2 regions of the Billgrantia diversa genome follow, and region 2 is predicted to be linked to the other one. Evidence: predicted binding sites of a transcription regulator. Region 2 holds the regulator's gene; the other holds the start of a gene.

Region 1 (3,575 bases), 580 kb from region 2:
GGCGTGTCGAGCAGAGAGAGCTGCTGCCGGCTGGCGTCAACCAGGTCGAGCAGCATTACGCCTCCTTTCTGAAAGAGATAACCCTTGCGGTAGATGCGCTGAAGGGCCTGGCCGGCTGCGTGAAGAATCTCGCGGCTGTCATCGGTGGGCCGGGGCAGTTCGAGCACGGCGCTGGGTGTGTACTGCGGCAGGTCCTGCCGGAACGGGTTGGTCTTGAGGAACACCAGCACTGCGCGGGCAAGGCTGCCCTGGCTACGCAGCTTTTCGGCGCCGCGTTGGCCGTGCTGTCGCATGGCTTCGCGGATCTCTCCGACGTTGTCGGTCAGCTTGCCGAAGCTGCGGCTGGTCATGATGCGCTGCCGGGGCTCATGGAAGTCGTTCATCTCGATGCAGCTGATACCGCGCAGCTCCAGGGCGGTGCGCTCGAGCGTGACGCTAAATTGCTGGCGGATGCGCTTGGGGTCGGCCTGGGCGAGGTCCCAGCCGGTGCGGATGCCGATAATAGCGAGCCGCTCCACCAGCCGCCGGCCAACGCCCCATAAATCGCCCAGCTCGAAGCGCTGGAGTAGAGCTTTGGTTTCGGCGCTATCGGCTTGGAGTACACACACACCGCGGTAGGCAGGGATCTTTTTAGCTGCTCTGTTCGCAAATTTGGCGAGGGTTCGGGTTGGTGCGACACCGACGCAGACGGGGATTCCGGTGTATTGACGGACGCGGTCATGGAGCTGCCGGGCATGCTCGAGCATCTGATCGGAGGTGAAGCCACCGAAGCGGACGAACATTTCGTCGATGGAGTAGGGTTCAACGCCGGGGGAGAACTCCTCGAGCACGGACTGCACGCGCTGGCTCATGTCGCCGTAGAGTTCGTAGTTGCTCGAGAGGAGATGGATTCTGCCTTGGCGCGCCAGGTGCTGGATCTCGAATGCCGGCGTGCCCATTGTGATGCCAGTTGCCTTGAGCTCGTTGGAGAGCGCGATGACGCAGCCGTCGTTGTTCGACATCACCCCGACAGGGAGGCGGCGCAGCCGCGGCTGGAAGACACGCTCGCAGCTGACGTAAAAGCTGTTGCAATCGACCAGGCCGATCATGCTCATACCGTGTACTCGTGGATGACCGAGCGAACGACTCCCCACACCTGGCAATCCAGATCGACGAGCGGGATGGGGGCATAACGAGGGTTGCCGGAGCAGAGACACGGCACGTTGCCCCTCAGCTCGTAGCGCTTGATGGTGATCTCGCCGTCGACCAAGGCGACGATGATGTGACCAGGACGGGGATCGATTGAACGATCGACCACTAGGGTATCGCCCTCATTGATGCCCAGCTTGACCATGCTGTCCCCAGTCACCGTGAGGAAGAACGTCGCGGAGGGGCGCTTCACGAAGCGCTCGTTGAGGTCGAGGGTGCGGCCTTCGTAATCTTGTGCCGGTGACGGGAAGCCCGAGAGACCAGCGCGGCCCAGGGCTAGAGGGTAGGGAAGCGCAAGCGGTGGCGGCTCGCAATGAGCCGGAATGAGGTTTGCCAGTTTCATGGTGAGTCCCTTTGCACAGCTGTAGTTTTATACAGTATTGTCGACAACGTCGCTTCCAGGCAACAGGCAAACGCTAATGGAAGTTAGCCGCTGGGCGACCATCATAGAGAAAAGTGAGACGGGGCAGGGGTATGCGAGTGAACTATTTGGGTCCGCTGTGCGCGGGCATGCATCCAGCCATGGAGGGGCTCAACCTCAAGCATTTCAGGGCAAGTTGCTACCTGGTGGAAGTGAGCGATGAGGCCGGCGTGAATGGGCCGATCATGGAGGGGGATCAGCTCGTCGTGGACGAAGCGCGGCCGGTAAGACATGCGGACCTGGTAGTAGCGGAGCTGACGGCGAGCAGCGGCTTTTCCGTACCCGCCGGATCGGCGGTGCCTAACGGCTGATGCCGACGGCGGGGCCACGGCATTCGCTGATTGCTCGAGTATCGGATCTGCGTGGGGTGGTAGGTCAGCCAGGCGCGGCGGTATGCGGTGTAACCTCGCGAGCAGTAAATAATGAACCCGGCCTGTTGGCCGGGTTCGTGTCCGATCTTGCAGGGAATCGTAGACTCAAAATTCAGCCCACTCGGCTTCTTTGTAGGCCTTAACGCAGGTGAAGGCGTCGCGATCGGTGACCACGTAGCGGTGCTGGTCGACGTCGCGGCGGGTCAGGGTGATGGTGGGCATGGCCCGGCTGGCGCCCATTGCCGAGGATATCTTGAACGAGTAGTCGGGAAGGCCTCTGAGGCGATGTAAGTCAGCTATCGGCTCGAGGTGCGAGAGCGAAAAAAGCCAGATAAGGTTTTAGCGCCCCGCACCTTATGGACTCGTTGCCCTAGGCCGAATTAAACGACGCTGACAGTCTCGAGCAGCTAGTGTTTAAGTATTACGTAGAAAGCGTGAATGATGCCAGGGATGAAACCCAGGAACGTCAGCAGTATGTTCAGCCAGAAGTGGCCCTTCAGGCCGACCTCCAGGAACACGCCAACTGGCGGTAACAAGAGGGCGAAGATCATCTTGATGGGGTCTGTTGCGGTAAATGCCATATCCAACTCCTTTTTGATGCGGCTCCTGATCCTGCCTCAAGCCTAGCGTATTTTCAGGCGTCGTCTGCGCGGACTGACTTACTGTTTCGAAATCAAACACGAATTGCCGGTAGGTGTCAGGAGGTAAGCCCCTTCTTCGGTGCGCCAAGAGTCAATCCAGGCATTAACCGGCTCCGTAGCCAAAGCGGATCGATGCCGGCCTTGGGGTGTAGTCGCCCGATGGTTTCGCTGGCTGGCCGCTGGCCGCCGACTGCTATCGAGGGCGGTGGCTCGAGATGCGGAGGCAAGGAGGGAGCAATCCCGCCGACGCCCTTGTAAGCCATTTCTTACAAGAAGCGAAGCGTATTTCTTACAACATTGGTTAACTTGGGATAAACCGCTTTTCGCTCGGAGCGACTACCTTGAAGTCAACGGGCTAGGGAGAGCCCTACAGGGAAGGCCGAGCGACGGAGTGCTCATACCCCAAGGATGCTTGAGCAGGATGCTCAAGATTGGTGGATAGGGAAGCGTTGATTGAAAGCCCGGCCCCAGTGGTCGGGCTTTTTTTGTTCGGCTGGATGCAGTGTTTCCCCTGGCAACTTCCTACCCGTGCGAGGGACGCCATGCTTTCGCGTTCTCTAACGGGATCGCTAAAAAATCGCGTCTCATCGAGCCTGCCCTGGCCATCGGTCAGGGCTTTTTACTGCATGTGGGGTGGGAAGCTCTCCCTGCACATCGAGTCGCGCTGGCCTATAATCCCGCCTCGGGAGGACGACCTCCCCCCATTCCGGGCATGTATTTCGGGACGACCCGAGAGAGGAAAAGGGGCCTTCTATGTCCTGGGTGCTTCTCGGCCTGGCCGGGCTGCTGGAGGTTGTATGGGCACTTGCGATGAAGCAATCGCACGGTTTCACGCGCCTGCTGCCGACTACCGTAATGTTGGTGACGATGGTTGGGTCGTTCGGGTTGCTGGCGACTGCGATGCGTAGCTTACCGCTGGGGACTGCCTACATGATCTGGACCGGTGTCGGTGCC
Region 2 (3,575 bases):
CCAGACGGGAGTGCCCGGCAATGCCAGGGCGAAGACTTCCAGCAACGCCTCGTCACGCATGCGAATACAACCATGCGAACGGGGTGCCCCCATCGGCTGGTCCGGCGGTGTGCCGTGTAGATAGATATAGCGCCTCTGGGAGTCGACGTCGCCACCTCGATTGACATCACGCTCGAGTCCGCACAGCCACAGAATGCGGGTCAATATCCAGTCACGTTCGGGGTGGGCGTCAGCCAGTGCCGCGCTATAGACCTCGCCGGTAGGGCGCCGGCCGCGAAACACCGTACCCGCCGGCTGACCGGCACCGATCGCCGCCCGCACGTAATGCCAGCCCAACGGTGTGCAACCGCTGCTCTCGCGCTGCCCCGTGCCCGCCAGCGCCGTCGACACCAGCCACTCCCTCTGGGGCTGCTCGCCCAGCCACTGGATGAGGCATTGGCGACCGATATCGACCTCCAACCAGCACCCATCCCGGGGCGGCAATGCATCCAGCCGAGGGGTGTGCATGTCAGCTCGCCTTGGCCGGCTGCGCGGCGGGTGGCGGCGGTAGAGGCGCGTTCATGGCAGCAACTACCACAGGGCGCAAGCGTCGGATCAAATCGCGCACCGAGACGTGCTCCTGGTAGTCCTTCTCGGCGATATCGCGCAGCGCGTCGAGGCCGGACAGCGTGAAGATCACCGTACCGAGAACGAAATGCAGGCGCCAGAATCGCTCGGCATCGGGCAGCTCCGGGGTGGCGCGCCTTACCAACTCGGTAAAGCGGGTAAAGACGCTGCCGTACTCTTCTTGGATGTGGCGCCGCAAGTGCCCTTGAGCCTGACTGTAGGCAAGCCCCAGCAGCTTCATGAACACCTTCAGGCTGTGCTTCTCTGCGGGTACTTCGAGCACGGTTCGCGCCATGGTTTCCAGTAGCTCTTCAAGCGGAATGACGCCGCCGGCGTGACGCGCCTCCAACTCATCCAGGGCGTGATGGAAACGCATGGTAAAGGGATCGAGATAACGAGAGAAGACCGCCTGGATCAGTGCTTTCTTCGAGCCGAAGTGGTAATTGACCGCGGCGAGATTGACGCGTGCCTTGCTGGTGATGGTACGCAGCGAGGTCTCGGCGAAGCCGCGCTCGGCGAACAGCACCTCGGCAGTGTCGAGAATACGGGTGACGGTATCGGTCTGGGCCATGATCAGTTCCCGCTGGAAACGTCTGTTTTAAACATTACAAAAGTCTACGTCATTACGACTCGTCACTCAATGAATAGACAACCAGTAGCGTTTTAAACGTCTTCAGACGCTTGGCGGCGATGAACGATCCCCTTTTTACTGTATGGGCTTCCATGCTGTATACTTGACCAATACGGCAGTCACGCCACTGGAGTTTGCCATGACACGCCCTCTCACCTCGCGCCAACAGAACGTTTATGACTTCATCGTCAAGACCATGAACGAGTTCGGCTACCCTCCGACCCGTGCTGAAATTGCCCGGGCGCTGGGTTTTCGCTCTCCCAATGCCGCCGAGGAACATCTGCGAGCACTCGAGCGCAAGGGGGTCATCAGAGTGATCCGCGGCACCTCTCGTGGCATTCGCTTGCCGGCCCAGGAGGCCGACGCCGCTGTCAACGAGCCGAATGCCGAGGGGCTACCGATCATTGGCGAGGTCGCGGCCGGCAGCCCCGTTCTCGCCGCCGAGCACATCGACCGCTACTGTCCCCTGCCCCCGGAATTCTTCACACCCCGGGCCGATTACCTGCTCAAGGTCCGCGGGCTTTCGATGAAGGATGCGGGCATCCTGGAAGGCGACCTGCTGGCCGTGCACCGCACCGACCGCGTGCGCGACGGCCAGATCGTGGTGGCACGGCTGGAGGACGAGGTCACGGTCAAGCGCTTCCACCGTCAGGGGCACCGCGTGGTGCTGGAAGCCGAAAACGCTGACTTCGCTCCCATCGAGGTGGACTTGCGCCATCAGCCGCTCGAAATCGAGGGTATCGGGGTGGGAGTCATACGCGGCGGCAGCGGCCAAGCTTTGGGTTGATCGCTTCCTGAACTCGACCATACGGCGTTGGAGCTCTCCTCGGAATGCTCATTGACTACAGTCAACTCCGCTTCCTCGTCGAGTTCCGCTTTGTCTGGTCGTCGCCCAGAAAGCGCTCCAGTTGAGCGGAACAACGTATCGATGAGCCGCAAGATCCTGCACGCCGATTGCGATTGCTTCTACGCCGCAGTGGAGATGCGCGACAACCCGGCGTTGCGCGATATTCCCTTGGCGATCGGCGGCAGCGCCGAAGGGCGCGGCGTCATCTCGACCTGCAATTACCCGGCCCGGGCCTACGGCATCCATTCCGCCATGCCGACGGCGCGGGCGTTGCGCTTGTGCCCTCACCTCACTCTGTTGCCCGGCGACTTCGATCGCTACCGTGAGGCTTCGCGGCAGCTACTGGCGATCTTTCATGAGCTGACACCGCTGGTGGAGCCGCTCTCCCTGGACGAGGCCTTTCTCGACGTCACCGACGTGACCCGCTTCTCGGGCAGCGCCACCTGGATGGCACGCTGGCTGAAGGAGGAATGCACCAAGCGCGTGGGTATTACCGTCTCGGTGGGTGCCGCCCCAGCAAAATTCCTGGCCAAGATTGCCAGCGACTGGGAGAAGCCGGACGGCCTCACCGTAATCACGCCGCCCCAAGTGGACGACTTCGTGAGCGCGCTCCCGGTAACCAAGCTGCACGGCGTCGGGCCGGCCACGGCCAAGCGCCTTCAAACCCTGGAGATCGCTACCTGTGCCGACCTTCAGCGCGTTCCGCTGGAACGTCTGCTGCAGGAATTCGGCAAGTTCGGGCGGCGCCTGTTCGAGCTGGCACGTGGCATCGACGACCGGCCGGTACGCATCGAGCGCGAGCGCAAATCGGTGAGCGTGGAGACTACCTTCGCCACCGATCTGCCCGACCTGGCGAACTGCCACACTCAGCTGCCACCGCTATACGAACGCCTCGAGGCACGCCTTGCCCGCCATGGCCACCCGCCTATTGCTGGTGTTTTCGTCAAGGTGCGCTTCGACGACTTCTCTCTCACCACTCTCGATTCCCGTGGCGGCCTGCCCACGCTCGACACCTTCACCACGCTGATGGAACAGGCATGGGCCAGGCGTCAGCGTCCGGTGCGCCTGCTGGGCGTCGGGGTACGGCTGGTGGCTGACGACGCTCGGCGCCAGCTCAGCCTGCCACTGTAGGCTCACTTGGTATCGATATAGCGGTGATCGTTGAATGTCGCGACCCACTCGGGGTGGTAGACCATCAGCACACTGAGCAGCATGCCGGTGATGAAGGCTTCCGAGGGCATAAGCAACGGCAGGAACAGCGCGTACTCCTTGGCCAAATAGACCGCCTCAGGATCGGTAGCACCCAGCATTACCAACCCCAAGCCCGCGAGCCCGGTACCCAGGGTAGCCAGCGCCGCGCCGAAGAAACCGCATACAAAGAGGAAGATCATCAGGTTATCAGGCAGGTAGCGATCCACGATACGCCATATCGCCACCATGATTGCGATCGGCACCACTCCGGTGATCAGCACGTTAACGCCCAGCAGAGGC

Evidence for each region. Region 2 encodes LexA, which represses DNA repair genes until DNA is damaged. Its sites were predicted from a motif close to TACTGTNTANNTANACAGTA; they were not measured.
Region 1: the regulator LexA is predicted to act here: its motif matches at 1,549-1,568, upstream of HNO52_RS06615 (LexA family protein).

What each region holds. Positions count from the first base shown of each region.
Region 1 is NZ_CP053382.1:1,407,780-1,411,354, forward strand. It holds gene HNO52_RS06610 (Y-family DNA polymerase) at 1-1,088, opposite strand, end outside; gene HNO52_RS06615 (LexA family protein) at 1,091-1,531, opposite strand; gene HNO52_RS06620 (LexA family transcriptional regulator) at 1,669-1,920, shown strand; gene HNO52_RS21215 (hypothetical protein) at 2,086-2,220, opposite strand; gene HNO52_RS06625 (YqaE/Pmp3 family membrane protein) at 2,388-2,561, opposite strand; gene HNO52_RS06630 (DMT family transporter) at 3,375-3,575, shown strand, end outside.
Region 2 is NZ_CP053382.1:1,991,904-1,995,478, reverse strand. It holds gene HNO52_RS09300 (L,D-transpeptidase) at 1-507, opposite strand, end outside; gene HNO52_RS09295 (TetR/AcrR family transcriptional regulator) at 509-1,177, opposite strand; gene lexA (transcriptional repressor LexA) at 1,377-2,024, shown strand; gene dinB (DNA polymerase IV) at 2,166-3,215, shown strand; gene HNO52_RS09280 (energy-coupling factor ABC transporter permease) at 3,218-3,575, opposite strand, start outside.